3 regions of the Streptomyces sp. NPDC038707 genome follow, and region 3 is predicted to be linked to each of the others. Evidence: riboswitches for the same ligand, from Rfam matches in the RefSeq annotation. Region 3 holds a riboswitch; each other region holds the start of a gene.
What was found. A riboswitch is a leader RNA that binds a small molecule or an ion and turns the genes downstream of it on or off. The one in region 3 is predicted to bind cyclic di-AMP.
Positions count from the first base shown of each region.

Region 1 (5,552 bases), on a different contig from region 3:
GGAGAACCGGTCACGGTCCTTCACGCCCATCTTCCCCGCCTCCCGTCACACGCGCGTACGTCCCCGGACACGGTACGGGACCGGGTCCGGGGACGTACGTACGACTGGCTAGGACTTGCCCCAGGTGGGGTCGGCTCAGCCCTTGCTGTGCCTACTGGTTCGCGGAGCGAAACCGCGGGAAGGCGCTGCGGCCGGCGTACACCGCGGCGTCGTCGAGGATCTCCTCGATGCGCAGCAGCTGGTTGTACTTGGCGACGCGCTCGGAGCGGGCCGGGGCGCCGGTCTTGATCTGACCGCAGTTGGTGGCGACGGCCAGGTCGGCGATGGTGACGTCCTCGGTCTCGCCCGAGCGGTGGGACATCATGCACTTGAAGCCGTTGCGCTGGGCCAGCTCGACGGCGTCCAGGGTCTCGGTCAGCGAGCCGATCTGGTTGACCTTGACCAGCAGGGCGTTGGCGGCGCCCTCCTCGATGCCCCGGGCCAGGCGCTCCGGGTTGGTGACGAACAGGTCGTCGCCGACGAGCTGGACCTTGTCACCGAGCTTGTCGGTGATGGTCTTCCAGCCCTCCCAGTCGTCCTCGAACAGCGGGTCCTCGATGGAGACCAGCGGGTACGCCTCGACCAGCTCGGCGTAGTACTCGGTCATCTCGGCGGCGGTGCGGTTCTTGCCCTCGAAGACGTACGAGCCGTCCTTGTAGAACTCGGACGCGGCGACGTCGAGCGCCAGGGCGATCTGCTCGCCGGGGGTGTAGCCGGCCTCCTTGATCGCCTCGAGGATGAGGTCCAGGGCCTCGCGGTTGGAGCCGAGGTTCGGGGCGAAGCCGCCCTCGTCGCCGAGGCCGGTGGACAGGCCCTTGTTCTTCAGGACCTTCTTCAGGGTGTGGTAGACCTCGGTGCCCCAGCGCAGGGCCTCGGAGAAGGACTCCGCGCCGATCGGGGCGATCATGAACTCCTGGATGTCCACGTTGGAGTCGGCGTGCGAGCCGCCGTTCAGGATGTTCATCATCGGCACCGGCAGCAGGTGCGCGTTCGGGCCGCCCAGGTAACGGAAGAGCGGCAGGTCGCTGGCCTCGGAGGCGGCGTGGGCGACGGCGAGCGAGACGCCGAGGATGGCGTTGGCGCCGAGGGAGCCCTTGTTGTCGGTGGCGTCCAGGTCGAACATGGCCTGGTCGATCAGGCGCTGCTCGGTGGCGTCGTAGCCGACCAGCTCGGGGCCGATCTGCTCGATGACGGCGAGAACAGCCTTCTCGACGCCCTTGCCCTGGTAGCGGTTCGGGTCACCGTCGCGCAGCTCGATGGCCTCGAAGGCGCCGGTCGAGGCGCCGGACGGCACGGCGGCACGACCCGTGCTGCCGTCGTCGAGGCCGACCTCGACCTCGACCGTGGGGTTGCCTCGGGAGTCCAGGATTTCCCGGGCTACGACGACGTCGATGGACGGCACGAGCATCTCCTTCTTGGATGTGACGCTGGAAGTGCGGGGCTGGTGTGCCTTGCGACTAGAGCCTAACCGTCCCGGGCCGCTCGGCCCGCGACCGACCGCCCCGTGGACAGGGCGACCGTACCTTTTGTTTCAGCTCAAAACAAAGGTCCGGATCGCTCCGGGGCCAGGACGCCTCTCCGGGGGCGTTGAGCGGGCGCGCCGGGGCGGGGGCGGGGCGTTGAGCGGGCGCGCCGGGGCGGGGGCGCCGGGCGGGCACCTCGGGACGGGGGCGCCGGGGGCAGGCACCTCGAGGCGGGGCGCCGGGGCGGGGCCGCTGGGCAGACACGCCGGGGCGGGGGCGCCGGGCGGGCACCCCGGGACGGGGCCACCGGGCGGGCACCCCGGGACGGGGGCGCCAGGGCAGGCACCCCGGAACGGGGCCGCCGGGCAGACACACCGGGGCGGTGGCGCCGGGCGGGCACGCCGGAACGGGGCCACCGGGGCACGCACCCCGGAACAGGGCCACCCGGGCAGGCACCCCGGAACGGGGCCGCCGGGGCAGGCACCCCCGGGACGGGGCCGCCGGGGCAGGCACCTCGGGGCGGGGGCGCCGGGGCGGGGGCGCCGGGCGGGCACCCCGGGACGGGGCCGCCGGGCAGACACGCCGGGGCGGGGGCGCCGGGCGGGCACGCCGGGACGGGGCCACCGGGGCACGCACCCCGGGACGGGGCCACCGGGCAGACACACCGGAACGGGGCCGCCGGGGCAGACACCCCGGAACGGGGCCGCCGGACAGACGCGCCGGGACGGGGGCGCCGGGGCAGGCACCCCGGGACGGGGGCGCCGGGGCAGGCACCCCGGGACGGGGGCGCCGGGCGGGGGCTCTGGGGCGTGTGCGGAAAAACCCCGCCCCGGCGCGTACGGGGGAAGACGCGCCGGGGCGGGGGCCCATGGGGACGGGGGTGGCCCGCACGGGGCCTCGGAGGGGCCGCCGGGATGCGCGGACCCTGGGGGCCCGGGGGCTACTTCAGGTGGAGCTGCTGGCCCGGGTAGATGAGGTCGGCGTCCTGGACGATGTCCTTGTTCAGCTCGAACAGCTTCTGCCAGCCGCCCGCGACCTTGTGCCGGGCGGCGATGGTGCTGAGCGTGTCACCCTGGGCGACCTTGTACTCGCCGTCGCCCTTCTTGACCTTCTTGCCGGTCGGGGTGGTGACGGTCTTGCCCGCGCTGCCACCGGTGCTGCCGGTGCTCGTGCTGTTGCCGGTGCCCGTGCTCTTGTTCGTCGAGGCGGCCGGGCGTTCGGCGGAGCGGGAGGCGGCCTGCTGGTCGGCGGAGCGGGTGGAGGTGCCCGAGCCCTGGGTGGACGACGGGGTGGACGGCGCCGGGGCGCTCGGGGCGGAGCCGTTGTAGGCGGCGCCCGACAGGCCCGTGCCGCAGACCGGCCAGGCACCCTTGCCCTGGGCGGCGAGGACCTTCTCGGCGACGGCTATCTGCTGCGACTTGCTCGCCTTGTCGGCGGTGGAGGCGTACTGCGTGCCGCCGTACGCGGCCCAGGTGGAGGCGGAGAACTGCAGACCGCCGTAGTAGCCGTTGCCGGTGTTGATGGACCAGTTGCCACCGGACTCGCACTGGGCGACCGCGTCCCACTGGGAGGCGGTGGCGGCGGAGGCGTTGCCGGCCGCCATCAGCGGAGCGGCGACGGCGGCACCGGTGACACCGGCGAGCGTGATGGCGCGGACGGCCTTGGACGGACGACGGTGCTTGCCCTTGCCGGTAAACAGCATGGATCGATTCCCCTCACCGACGCCTACGAGGTGAGCTGTCGGGTTCGGGCCGGTTGAGTTGCCCGGCCGCGTCATCCGCTTGCGCGTGACGCGGCTTCACCCCCAGCCGGTCCCAGCTCAACTGCTGGGCCCGGCGCCTACCTTGGGTCCCCCGCTCCTGCCTACGGCGCTTGTTCGCGACGACTGTTCCCGGGCAACCACTGGCAGGATTCGGCGTGGTGGATGCCGGGGCTCGCGGTGAACGAGCGGCCTCGACCGTAGACAGGTGATCGCCGGAATTTCAAAGACGATCAGGGCTTCTGAGACTCATCCCACACTTTCGCCAAACCGGACATTAGGGCGTTAAACAGGACGTCAAGTCCCGCTACTTTGCGCCCGTTTCGCCCTGGACATCCAGGGTCTGACCGGCGGTGATGTGATTCGGGTCGGCGCCGATGGCCTTCTTGTTGCCGGTGTACAACGCGTGCCATCCGCCGTCGACGTCAAGGGAGTCGGCGATGGAGGACAGGGAGTCGCCCTGGCGGACGGTGTAGGTGTCCGGTCCGCGGGAGGCGTGCCGGCCGGACGGGGCCCCGTTCTGACCCTTTGTCACCTTTTCGTCCGCGCTGGGTCCCCGGTGCCGGCCGCCGGTGCCGACGGCGCCGGTGTCGACCAGGCTCCAAGAACCGGCCGCCTGCTGCGGGTTGCGCACGGTCCCGGCGTCCGGGGTGGCCGTCGGGGCCCCTCCGGGAGTCTGGGAGCCGCCGGTGTCGGGCGTGGAGGTCCCGGCGGCCTCGGGGGTGCCGGTCCCGGCGGGACCGGGGGTCGCGTCCGCGCCCTCGCCCGCCGCCTCGCCGGCGTCGTCGGCGGCCTGACCCGCTTCCTTGCCGCCCTTGTCGCCCTTGCCTTCCTTGCCGCTCTTGTTGTTCTTGTCGCCCTTGTCGCCCTTGTCGCCCTTGTCATCCTCGGAGGTGGGCGCCTCGGTCGGCTCCGCGGAGGAACCCGGGCCGGTGCCGGAGCCGGTGGAGGGCGTCGCGTCCGGCCGGCCGGACGGGTCGGAGGTCCCCGGAGTCTTGTCCGTGCCGGAGGTGCCGGCCGGTCCGGACGGGTCCTTCGGGGCACCGGTGTCATGGGAGCCGCCGACGCCCGTGTCGACGTCCACGGACCCCGAGTTCTGCGTCAGACCGGACAGCAGGGCGCAGGTGGCCCAGGGGGCGGTGCCCCGGTCGGCGAGGATCTTCTCGGCGACGGCGATCTGCTGCTGACGGCTGGCCTGGTCGGCGCTGGCCGCGTACTGGCCACCGCCGTACGCGTCCCAGTCGTCCTGCGAGATCTGCAGGCCGCCGTAGTACCCGTTTCCGTTGTCCGCGCTCCAGGAGCCGCCGCTCTCGCACTCGGCCACCTTGTCCCACGTGGTGCCGTCGGCCGCGTTGGCACTCGCGGCGCCGAGGAGCGGGATGGCGATGGCGGAGCCGGTCACTCCGGCCGCGACGAGGAGGGCCGGAGCCTGGCGGGGGCGACGGTGTCGACCGTTCCCGGAGAGCATGCAGAAGCCTTTCGAGCGACAGCAGGACCGGCGCGGCGGTCGAAGCCGCTCGCCGCGCTGATGGGTGAACGTATCGGCAGACGATCACTTGTCACAAGTTCATGCCGCACAGATCACGTGAAGATCACAGAGTTGAGAAAGTGTCACCTTCTCCTGGAGGACCTGTGTTCAGGCGGTCGGCGTGAACTCCACCGGCAGGGTGCGCAGGCCGCGCATGATGAGCCCGCCGCGCCAGCGCAGGTCGGCCGGATCGGCGGCCAGCCGCAGGTCGGGCAGGCGGGTGAACAGGGTGGCCAGCGCGGTCTGCCCCTCCAGCCGGGCGAGCGGCGCGCCCAGGCAGTAGTGGATGCCGTGGCCGTAGCCGAGGTGCTGGTTGTCGCGGCGGCCGAGGTCGAGCACGTCCGGGTCGGCGAACCGCTCCGGGTCCCGGTCGGCGGCGGCGAGGACGACGAGCACCGGGTCGCCCGGCGCTATGCGCTGCCCGCCGAGGGCCAGCGGCTCGGTGGCGAACCGCCACGTGGCCAGTTCCACCGGGCCGTCGTAGCGCAGCAGTTCCTCGACGCCCGTCTCCAGCAGGTCCCGTTCGCCGCGGGCCAGGGAGTCCTGGAGGCGGGCGCGCTGGCCGGGGTGGGTGAGCAGCGCGTAGGTGCCGTTGCCGATGAGGTTGACGGTCGTCTCGAAGCCGGCGAACAGCAGGATGAACGCCATGGCGGCGGCCTCGTTCTCGGTGAGGTGCTCGCCGTGGTCCGAGGCCCGGATCAGGCCGGAGATCAGGTCCTCGCCGGGCGCGGGCGTGGCGGACAGCGCCGCGCGCTTCCTGTGG
Region 1 is NZ_JBEZUP010000004.1:337,003-342,554, reverse strand. It holds gene AB0E62_RS08475 (septum formation initiator family protein) at 1-30, opposite strand, end outside; gene eno (phosphopyruvate hydratase) at 152-1,441, opposite strand; gene AB0E62_RS08465 (transglycosylase family protein) at 2,443-3,204, opposite strand; cyclic di-AMP (ydaO/yuaA leader) riboswitch at 3,210-3,430, opposite strand; gene AB0E62_RS08460 (transglycosylase family protein) at 3,569-4,729, opposite strand; gene AB0E62_RS08455 (cytochrome P450) at 4,898-5,552, opposite strand, start outside.
Region 1: linked by a shared signal. The riboswitch ahead of AB0E62_RS08465 (transglycosylase family protein) and the one ahead of AB0E62_RS24450 (transglycosylase SLT domain-containing protein) in region 3 are both predicted to bind cyclic di-AMP.

Region 2 (5,552 bases), on a different contig from region 3:
GGCGGCGCGGTTCTGGCACACCGGCGGCGACAAGCTCGTCTGTACGACCGACCAGGGCGCCGTACGGGCCACCCGCCTCCTCGGGGACACCGCCGACGTCGTCCCGCTCGGTCCCGCCCTGGACTGGCGGGTCCTGCTGGAGCACCTGTACGACGCGCGCGGGGTGCGGCGCCTGTTGGTCGAGGGCGGCGGCACGGTGCACACCCAGCTTCTCCAGCAGGGCCTGGCCGACGAGCTCCAGCTCGTCCTCGCCCCGCTGCTGGTCGGTGACCCGGCGGCCCCGCGGCTGTTCGGCCCGGGCGCCTACCCGGGCGGACGGCTGCGGCTGCTGGACACCCGCCGGATCGAGGACGTCGTCCTGATGCGCTACGCGCCCACGGCTCCCGGGACCGGTACGGCCGCCACCGCCGCCGACCGCCACTGGCTGCGCACCGCCTGTGAACTGGCGGCCCTGTGCCCGCCCTCGCGGACGGCGTTCAGCGTGGGTGCGGTCGTGGTCGCCGCCGACGGCACGGAGCTGGCCCGGGGGTACTCGCGCGAGGGCGGCGACCCGGTGGTGCACGCGGAGGAGGCGGCGCTCGCGAAGACCGGCCCGGACGACCCGCGGCTGCCCGGCGCCACGGTGTACTCCAGCCTGGAGCCGTGCGCCCGCCGCGCCTCCCGGCCGGCGCCCTGTGCGGAGCTGATCCTGCGGGCGGGGGTGCGCCGGGTGGTCACCGCCTGGCGGGAGCCCGACACCTTCGTGGCGGCGGCGGACGGCACGGGGGTGCTGACGGCGGCGGGCGCCCGGGTCGTCGTCCTGCCGGAGCTGGAGGACCTCGCGAAGGCGCCGAACGGGCATCTGCCGGGCTGAGCCGGACCGGGCGCCCGGGGCACCGGGGCACCGGGGGCACCGGGGGCGCACATACACCCAGGGCCCGGAATCCTTGGGATTCCGGGCCCTGGGCCTTCAGTAGCGGGGACAGGATTTGAACCTGCGACCTCTGGGTTATGAGCCCAGCGAGCTACCGAGCTGCTCCACCCCGCGTCGTTGTGACTCCAGTGTACGTCATCCGCGGGATGGTTCGCACACCGGTTTCGGCGGGCCCCCGGCCGGGCGGGCACAAGAGTCACGCAAGGTGATCGGGTGAGCGCAGTCCGCATAACATCTGAGTCACCATCAAAATCGCGAGTGACTGCTGACCGTTTCTGAGTGTCGATCACTTTGCCCGACTTGACGGGATAGTTGCTGATAACTCCACCGGTAAAAACGTTAATGATCAAGGGGACCGGCTTGGAAAGTGACTGTCAGGTCTATTAACGTTCGATAACGCAGCGCGGTCGTCCCAGCCGTCACAAGAGGCGGCTCCGTGCGCACGCGCCGAATCCCGCGAGGGAACCGGGGAACCACCACTTTGGGGTGAATCACGCGGATACCCGCCGTGTACTCACGCGAGTCCACGACCGGTATACGCGCGTAGGAGACCTTCCTGCTCCGAACCCGTCAGCTAACCCGGTAGGCGGAGGAAGGAAAGGAGCGCGCCCGCGTGGCGTCCAACCGGCCTGGCCCCGAAGCCCCGTCCATACCGGCACAGCCCGAGAGCGAGCCCGAGGTCTTCGGCTTCGGTGCCTACCGTGCCGACGAGGGCCCGTGGGAGGAGTGGAACCCCACCGAGGACTCCGTCGCCCCGGTCCGCGGCCGGCACCGGGTCGCCAAGCAGCGCGGCGGCTTCGCCCGCAGCTCCACCGTCCTCGGCGTCGGTGTCATGGCCGCGGTCGGCGCGGGCGGCATGGCCAGCGCCGACGACGGCAAGGCGCCCGTCTCCCTCTCCATGCCGGACCTGCCCTCGGTCGGCTCCCTCCTCCACGACGGTTCCGACGACGACCGGCCCGCCGAGGCCGCCGCGGCCACCACGCTCGCCACCGTCGCCGTGACCTCCGACACCGGCCAGGACAGCGCCGACGCGGGCGAGGTGCTGCGCAACCGGATCATGGCGCAGGCCGAGCAGCAGCAGGGCCAGGCCGACAGCAAGGCCGCCGCCGCCGCGCTCGCCGCCGCCGAGAAGCAGACCGCCGCGGCCGCCGCCCAGGCCGAGCAGCAGGCCGCCGCCCAGGCCGCCGCCGCCAAGGAGAAGGCGGAGGCCCAGGCGGAGAAGGCGGAAGCCGAGGCGAAGAAGGCGGCGGAGGAGAAGCGGCTGGCCGCGCTGGCCCGGCAGTACGCGCTGCCCACCTCCTCGTACACGATCACCTCGACGTTCGGGCAGGCCGGCTCGATGTGGTCCTCCGGCCACCACACCGGCCTCGACTTCGCCGCCCCCACCGGCACCCTGATCAAGGCCGTGCACAGCGGCACGATCACCGAGGCGGGCTGGGCCGGCGCGTACGGCTACCGCACCGTCCTGACCCTGGACGACGGCACCGAGCTGTGGTTCTGCCACCAGTCCTCGGTCAATGTCACGGCCGGTCAGAAGGTCGCCACCGGTGAGGTCATCGGCCGTGTCGGCGCCACCGGCAACGTCACCGGCCCGCACCTGCACTTCGAGGTCCACCCCGGCGGCTCCCCCACCGGCATCGACCCGATGGCATGGCTGCGCGACAAGGGCCTCACCCCCTGACGACCAGGGGCCTCACCCCTCACGACGAGGGGCCTCACCCCTCACGACGAGGGCCCTCACCCTGACGGCTCATCCCAGGAAAGCGGGAATCCGGCGCCGGCGGCGGGATGCGATCAGCCTCCGCCGGTGTTGGCATGACGTATGACGTCACTTCGTAAGCTCGGCTCCTCCGACCTGGAAGTCTTCCCGCTCTCCCTGGGCGGCAACGTCTTCGGCTGGACCGCCGACGAGCAGACCTCCTTCGCCGTCCTCGACGCCTACACCGCGGCCGGCGGCAACTTCGTCGACACCGCAGACGTGTACTCGGCCTGGGTCGACGGCAACAAGGGCGGCGAGTCCGAGACCATCCTCGGCAAGTGGCTGAAGGCCCGCGGCAACCGCTCCGACGTGGTCGTCGCGACCAAGGTCAGCCAGCACCCCGAGTTCCAGGGCCTGTCCGCCGCCAACATCAAGGCCGCCGCCGACGCCTCGCTGCGCCGCCTGGGCACCGACTACATCGACCTCTACTACACCCACTTCGACCAGCCCGAGGTGCCGGTCGAGGAGATCATCGGCGCGCTGGACGAGCTGGTGAAGGCCGGCAAGGTCCGGCACATCGCCGCCTCCAACATCAGCGCCGAGCGCCTGCGCGCGTCCCTGGAGTTCTCCGACCGCGAGGGCCTCGCCCGCTACGTCGCCGTCCAGCCGCACTACAACCTGGTCTCCCGCGACACCTACGAGGGCCCGCTCCAGGCGGTCGCCGCCGCCGAGGGCCTGTCCGCGGTTCCGTACTTCGCGCTGGCCTCGGGCTTCCTGACCGGCAAGTACCGGCCCGGCGCGACGGTGGACAGCGCCCGCGCCGACCGGGTCCAGGACTACGTGGCCTCCGAGCGCGGGCAGCGGGTGCTGGCCGCCCTGGACGAGGTCGCCGCCGCCCACGAGGCCCCGGTCGCCACGGTCGCCCTGGCCTGGCTGGCCGCCCAGCCGACGGTCACCGCCCCCATCGCCTCCGCCCGCACCCCGGAGCAGCTTCCCGCCCTGCTCGGCGTGGCGGAGCTGAAGCTGACCGACGCGGAGGTCGCGCAGCTGACGGAGGCCTCGGCCTAGTCCGCCGTCACGGCGGCGCGGCCCGGCGGCGCCGTCCGCACGGGTGCCCCGCGGTCAGGTCCGGTACGGGTCGTACGGGGCGTACGTCACCGCCGGGTATCCGTACGGCGCCGCCGGCCGGTACACCGGGGCCGGCGCGGCGGCCCGGCTCGCGTACTCCAGCGCCGGCCGGGCCACGTGCCGCCGCCGCCACAGCTCCTCCAGCAGCTCCCGCTCCCGCACGGTGAAGTCCGCCCCGGCCCTGCCCGCGCGCCCGCGCCACCGCAGGAAGGCGAGCGAGGTGGCGTAGCCCTCGTAGCGGGCCACCTCGCGGGCCGCGGGGCGGCCGTGGTGGTGCCGGGCGTAGTCCCGGGCCATCCGGCGCGCCCGCATCGACCCGAGCGCGAACGGCTCGCCCGGCCCCAGCCACCCGGCCAGCACATACGCCGGGAGCTCCGCCCGCACGGTGCGCAGCTCCCGCTGCCGGGTCCAGACCGCGAGCCAGGTCACCAGCCCGAACGCGGGCACCATGAAGCCGCCGTAGACGGCGAAGAACCCGTACTGACCGAAGGTGGCCGAGCCGTTCCAGAAGGCGTGCATGCCCATCGCGAGCAGCAGTCCGCCCGCCGGCAGCAGGATCCGCCGGACGGGCCGGCGCTCGCCGGACAGCGCGGCGATGCCGAAGCCGATGCCGGTCAGCACGGTGAACAGGGGGTGCGCGAACGGGGACATCACGATGCGCACGAAGAACGTCGCCGCGGTGACGGAGGCGATGCCCCGGTCGCCGGTGAGCTGGTCGGTCCCGAAGGCCGTACCGAGGTAGAGGATGTTCTCGGTGAACGCGAAGCCGGTGGCGGTGGTCCCCGCTATCACCACGCCGTCCACGATCCCGGTGAAGTCGCGTCTGCGGAACAGGAAGACCAGCAGGACGGCGGCGGCCTTCGCGGACTCCTCCACGACCGGCGCTATCACCGTGGCGCCGAGGGTGTCGGCGCTCGCCGGGTCGGCGGTGGAGGTGGCGATCCACTCGGTGGCGAAGCTGTTGGCCACGATGGCGATCAGCGCGGCCGCGCAGGCTCCCCAGGCGAAGGAGAACACCAGGTTCCGCCAGGGGCCCGGCTCCACCCGGTCCAGCCACCGGAAGGCGGCGATCAGCCAGGGCACCGGCAGCACGGCCAGCCCGAGCCCGACGAGGAACCCGTCCGTGCCGGTCTGCCGCCGCACCAGCGCGAGGATGACCAGCCCGGACAGCGCCAGCAGCGTGCTCGGCGCCCCGTACCGCACCCACCTGCGCTGCCACCAGTGCGGGTGGCGGAGCCCGCCCTCGCCGGGGCTCGGGGGGCGGGTCGGGAACGGGGGACTGGTGGCCACGGCATCGACCCTAACGGTGACGGGACGAGGGGCTGATCGGATTATCGGCCTGGACGGCGGGTGGTCCGTGGTCCGTGGCCTTCCGGTCGGCTATCCGTCCTGGCGGTGCGGTACGCGTCGGAACAGCAGGTCGTTCACGACGTGTCCCTTGTCCAGTCCCTGCCCCTCGAAACGGGTCAGCGGCCGGAACTCCGGGCGCGGCGCGAAACCGCCGTCCGGCTGCGTGTTCTCGAAGTCGGGGTGCGCGGTGAGCACGTCCAGCATCTGCTCGGCGTACGGCTCCCAGTCCGTGGCGCAGTGCAGCAGCGCGCCGGGCTTCAGCCGGGTGGCGGCGAGCGTCAGGAACTCCGGCTGGATGAGCCGCCGCTTGTGGTGCCGCTTCTTGGGCCAGGGGTCGGGGAAGTAGACGCGCAGCCCGTCCAGCGCGTCCGGGCGGAGCATCTCCCGCAGCAGGATGATCGCGTCGCCGTTGCCCACCCGGACGTTGGTGAGGCCGCCGCGCTCGGCGAGGCCCAGCAGGTT
Region 2 is NZ_JBEZUP010000002.1:18,975-24,526, reverse strand. It holds gene AB0E62_RS02665 (dihydrofolate reductase family protein) at 1-853, shown strand, start outside; tRNA gene AB0E62_RS02660 (tRNA-Met) at 954-1,027, opposite strand; cyclic di-AMP (ydaO/yuaA leader) riboswitch at 1,349-1,519, shown strand; gene AB0E62_RS02655 (M23 family metallopeptidase) at 1,527-2,594, shown strand; gene AB0E62_RS02650 (aldo/keto reductase) at 2,736-3,680, shown strand; gene AB0E62_RS02645 (PrsW family intramembrane metalloprotease) at 3,735-5,030, opposite strand; gene trmB (tRNA (guanosine(46)-N7)-methyltransferase TrmB) at 5,121-5,552, opposite strand, start outside.
Region 2: linked by a shared signal. The riboswitch ahead of AB0E62_RS02655 (M23 family metallopeptidase) and the one ahead of AB0E62_RS24450 (transglycosylase SLT domain-containing protein) in region 3 are both predicted to bind cyclic di-AMP.

Region 3 (5,552 bases):
CCACCGGACGGCCCTGCCGCGAGGGCACGCCCACGACGAAGCCGACCTCGGCCTCGATGTCGAGGCGGACCGACGGGCCGAAGACGGGCGCCGGGTCGGCCGGGCCCTTGCGCTGCCCGGACGGCCGTACGACGTCCGTGCCGGAGACGACGACCGTGCCGGCGCGGCCGTGGTAACCGATCGGCAGGTGCTTCCAGTTGGGGGTGAGGCTGTCCTCGGCGTCCGGGCGGAAGATCCGGCCGACGTTGCGGGCGTGGTGTTCCGAGGCGTAGAAGTCGACGTAGTCCGCGACCTCGAAGGGCAGGTGCAGGGTCACCTCGGACAGGGGACGGAACAGGGGCTCGACCGTCGGGCGGTGCGCCGGGTCGGTGACCCAGGACGTGACGTCGCGCCGTACCCGGGACCAGGTGGCGCGGCCGGCGGCCAGCAGCGGGTTGAGGGTGGGGGCGGCGAGCAGCGCCTGGTGGGGCGAGCCGGCCGCCGCCGCCGCGGCGCCCGCGTCGAGGACGTGGTTCCCGAGCCGGACGCCGATCCTCCGCTCCGTGCTGCCGGTGGGCGAGAACACGCCATAGGGGAGGTTGTGCGGGCCGAAGGGGTCGCCCTCGGGGACGTCGAAGGGGGGCATGGGTGCTGCCTCACTCTCATCCGTGCCATGCATGGCGAAGCGTTCCATGTGGTCGGGCCACACGTTACGGCCGACACGCGTGTCATGGGCAGTGGTCCCGGTGCCTTGGTGCTTGCCCGAAAGGGTGCTCGCGCGGGCCCACGGCGGTCCGGCGCGCGTGTGTCAGGAAGTCGTCCCCGGGCGGCACTTGGGGGCGCGCGGTACGGCGGGTGCGGGCCACGAGGGAGGGGTCGGCGGGGCCCGGGGTCCGTATTCTCTGGGCATGGCACCCACCCCGGCATATGCCCTCATCGCCACTGACCTGGACGGAACGCTGCTGCGCGGCGACGACACCGTCTCCGACCGGTCGCGCGCCGCGCTCGCGCGGGTGGCGCGGGCCGGGGCCCGGCATCTGGTGGTCACCGGCCGCCCGGCGCCGCGGGTACGGCCCCTGCTCACGCGCCTCGGCTGCACCGGTCTGGCGGTGTGCGGGCAGGGCGCGCAGGTCTACGACGCCGGGGCCGGCCGGCTGCTGTGGTCGGTGCGGCTGGACCGGGAGCTGGCGGAGACCGCGCTCGGCAAGGTCGAGGCGGAGGTGGGGCAGGTGTACGCGGCGGTCGACCAGGACGGCGAGGACGGGCTGACGCTCATCGAGCCCGGCTACCGGATGCCGCACCCGACGCTGCCCGCGGTGCGGGTCGCCCGGCGCGCCGAACTGTGGGCCCGGCCGATCAGCAAGGTGCTGCTGCGGCACGCCGAGCTGTCCGACGACGAGCTGGCGGCCGTGGCGCGCGCGGCGGTGGGCTCGCTGGCGAACGTCACCATGTCGGGGCCGGGCACCGTGGAGCTCCAGCCGAGCGGGGTGACGAAGGCGACCGGGCTGGCGCTGGCCGCCGAGCGGCTGGGGACCGGTGCCGAACGGGCCCTCGCCTTCGGTGACATGCCCAACGACATCCCGATGTTCCGCTGGGCGGCGCGCGGGGTCGCCATGGCCGGCGCGCATCCGGAGCTGAAGGCGGTGGCCGACGAGGTGACGGTGTCGAACGAGGACGACGGCGTCGCCGTCGTCCTCGAAAGACTCTTCCCGGCCGCCTGACCGCGGCGGGGGCCCGGCGGCGGGGCGACCGGGCGGGCGGACGGACCGCGGCGGGCGGCGGGTGCGTCAGTAGGCGCCGAACACGTTGTCGATCGAGCCGTAGCGGGCCGCCGCGTAGTTGCAGGCGGCGGTGATGTTCGCGACCGGGTCGTAGATGTCGAAGGACGTCCCGGCGACGTGGTACGCGTTGAAGGTCGGGTCGATGACCTGGAGCAGGCCCTTGGACGGGATGCCCTTGGCCGCGTTGGAGTCCCAGAGGTTGATGGCCGCGGGGTTGCCGGAGGACTCGCGGACGACGTTGCGGTAGATGCCGTTGTAGGTGCCCGGGATCTTCTTCTCGGCCATGATCGCGAGCGACTCGCGGATCCAGCCGTCGAGGTTGTCCGGGTAGCCGGCGGGGGTGGTGCCCACGGCCGGGGCCGCGGTGGTGGCGGCGAAGGCGCCGGACGCGCCGACGATCGGCAGGGCGAGGGCGGCGGCGCCGGTGCAGGCGGCGGCGAGGGTGCGGATGAGGCGGGTGTTCCCGGTACGGCGGTGCTGAGCGGCAGCAGACATCGAAAGATCCTCTCCGGCGCCTGCGAGGTGAGCTGTCGGGTTCGGGCGGGGAGGTGCCCGGCCGTGCCCGGAAGGAGGCACGGCTTCACCCCGAGCCGTTCCGGCGCGGCGGATGCCGTCCGGCGCGGCGACTTACCTGGGTCCCCCGCTCCTGCCGTACGAATGGGTTCGTGAATGGGTTACGCGGGCGGCGGCAGGATTCGGCGTCCGCCCGACGGCCCGGAACGTATGCGAGAGCACATGTCGGGAACAAGTACCGGATTCATGCAATGCGCTGTTTGACCTTGATCGGCATCGTATGGGGTGCTTGATCCTTTACGGTGGCGCATCCTCAACTCGCCGACGGGGCAAGGGGTGGCGGGGGGAGGGGTTGGTGGCGCGGTACGGCCTGACACGTGACCCAATTCACGAAATAGCAAAATACTTCAAACCAGACATGGGGGGTGTAGCGGCCGAAGGGGGCGAAGTGAAGTGAGGAAGGTGTGGAGAGGTCGCGACACGGTATCCAGATTACCTTTAAGTCAATATATGTCCCTTATTACCGTGTGATCAAAACGATGCCGGTCATGGTCCGATACCACCCGGGCTGGACCGGTGGGCGCTATCGGTGATCGAAACAGGACCGGATACGCTGACTTGAGTGATGGCAGCGACCTATCGACAAACCGTGTAATCGCCAGCAGACACCAGCAGACAGGAGACCCCTCGTGACCGTCGTCGGGCCGTTCGGGCTGAGCGTGCGGGACCAGGCTCTGGAAGCCGATGTCCAGGCCGGATTGGCGGCTGTCGAGGAAGGCTTGCTCGATGCCACCAAGAGCGAGGTCCCGTTCATCACCGAGGCCGCGCAGCACCTCGTGCGGGCCGGCGGGAAACGATTCCGGCCACTGCTCGTGATGCTCGCCGCCCAGTTCGGCGACCCGTACGCGCCGGGGGTCGTGCCGTCGGCCGTGGTCGTGGAGCTGACCCACCTGGCGACGCTGTACCACGACGACGTCATGGACGAGGCGGCCGTGCGGCGCGGGGTGGACAGCGCGAACACCCGCTGGGGCAACTCCGTCGCGGTCCTCACCGGTGACTTCCTCTTCGCCCGTGCCTCCCAGATCCTCGCCGACCTCGGCCCGGAGGCGGTGCGGGTGCAGGCCCTGGCGTTCGAACGGCTGGTCACCGGGCAGATCCTGGAGACCGCGGGTCCCTCGGACGGCCGTGACCCGGTCGAGCACTACCTGGACGTCCTGGCCGGCAAGACCGGCTCCCTGGTGGCGGTGGCCTGCCGGTTCGGCGCGATGATGTCCGGCGCCGGCGAGCGGGTCGTGGACGTGCTCACCCAGTACGGCGAACGGCTCGGGGTCGCCTTCCAGCTGGCGGACGACGTCCTGGACATCGCCTCCGACTCCCACGAGTCCGGCAAGACCCCGGGCACCGACCTGCGCGAGGGCATCCCGACGCTGCCGGTGCTCCGGCTGCGCGAACGGGCCGCCCGGCTCGGCCTGGCCGAGGACATCGCGCTGTGCGAGCTGCTGGACTCCGACCTCGGCGACGACGACCGGCACGCCCGGGCGCTGGCCGCGCTGCGCGCCCACCCCGCGCTGGAGCAGGCCCGCCGGGACACGGTGCGGTACGCGCAGGAGGCACGGGCCGCGCTGGCCCCGCTGCCGGAGTGCGACGCCAAGGCCGTGCTGGTGGAGCTGTGCGACGCGGTGGTCCACCGCGCCGGCTGACCCGGCCCGGCCCGCGCGCCGGCCGCTTCCCGCCCGTCCCGCCGGACCCCGGCGTCCCCCCGCGTCCCCCGGATGGACGCAGCGTCCCCTGCGCCCTGCTCTGCGACCCCTACGGGTCGGAGGAGGACATGGCCGTCGGGTGTCATACCGCAGGCGTAGACGCAGTTGCCTCCGAGGGGTGACGCTTCCGCGCCGCCGATTTGGTCCCATGGAAGCCGCAGAAATCACCACTCCTCACCGATTCGGGTGAGAATGGCGGCTCAGGGTTGACCAGCGTGAGAGCAGCCGCCGCCGACGACGGAGGTAAGGCACACATGGCACCGTACGAATCCGACGACGCAGTGGGCGCCGGGCACCAGGACGCCGCGCGGGACGGGGCCGCGCGCTCCCGCCCGCGCAAGGCCGCCCGGTATGCCGTTCCCGTCGCGGTGGTGGGGGTGGCGGCGGCCACGATCGGGCTCGTCCCGGCGCTCGCCGACTCCGGCGACCCCGACCTGCCGAAGATCACCGCACAGCAGCTCATCGAGAAGATGGCCAGGTCGGACGTGCAGCAGCTGTCCGGCACCGTGAAGATCTCCACCGACCTCGGCCTGCCCGACCTCGGCGGCCTGGAGGACGGCCTGCTCTCCGGCGCGGGACAGGGCGGCTCCGGCAAGGGCGACGGCTCCTCCGCCGACCCCCGGTCCCGGCTCACCGAGCTGGTGTCCGGGACGCACACCCTGCGGGTCGCCGCCGACGGCCCGGACCGGCAGAAGGTGTCGCTGCTGGAGCGCGGCGCAGAGTACAGCCTCATCCACGACGGCAAGGACGTCTGGGGCTACGACAGCAAGAGCAACGAGGTCTACCACTCCACCGCGGCCGACTCCGGCAAGGAGCGCCGGGACGGGCCGCCGGCCACGCCCGGGGACTTCGCCGACGAGGCGCTGAAGGCGGTGGACGACACCACGTCCGTCACCGTCGACGGCACCGCGCAGGTCGCCGGCCGCGACGCCTACAAGCTGCTGATCCGGCCCCGGCAGTCCGGTACCACGGTCGGCGCGATCAGCATCGCCGTGGACGCGAAGACCTGGCTGCCGCTGAAGTTCACGCTGACGCCGAGGAGCGGCGGGGCGGCCGTGGTCGACGCGGGCTTCACCCAGGTCTCGTTCGGCCGACCGGCCGCCTCCACCTTCGACTTCGTCCCGCCGAAGGGCGCGAAGGTCACCGAGGAGAAGGACACGGCGACCGGGCGACCGGCCCCGAAGCACGGCGATGACCTCGCCGGGGGCCTGCGCGGCGGGGAGCTGGATGTCCTCGGCGAGGGCTGGACGTCCGTCGCCACCGCCGACACCGGCGTCAAGGGCGGCCTGCCGTCCGCTTCCGGGGAAGGTGACCTCGGCGGCTTCCTCGGCTCGCTCGGCGACCCGGTCTCCGGGAAGTTCGGCAAGGGCACCGTCTTCTCCACCCGCCTGGTCAACGCCCTGATCACCGACGACGGCAAGGTGTACGCCGGCCTGGTGACGAAGGAGACGCTGGTGAAGGCGGCCGACGCGGGGAAGTGACCCCACGGGGCCGACGAGACGAGGGGAAGCCGATGGAC
Region 3 is NZ_JBEZUP010000019.1:6,987-12,538, reverse strand. It holds gene fahA (fumarylacetoacetase) at 1-625, opposite strand, end outside; gene AB0E62_RS24455 (HAD family hydrolase) at 888-1,700, shown strand; gene AB0E62_RS24450 (transglycosylase SLT domain-containing protein) at 1,767-2,255, opposite strand; cyclic di-AMP (ydaO/yuaA leader) riboswitch at 2,258-2,434, opposite strand; gene AB0E62_RS24445 (polyprenyl synthetase family protein) at 2,963-3,973, shown strand; gene AB0E62_RS24440 (DUF2092 domain-containing protein) at 4,288-5,514, shown strand; gene AB0E62_RS24435 (ABC transporter ATP-binding protein) at 5,547-5,552, shown strand, end outside.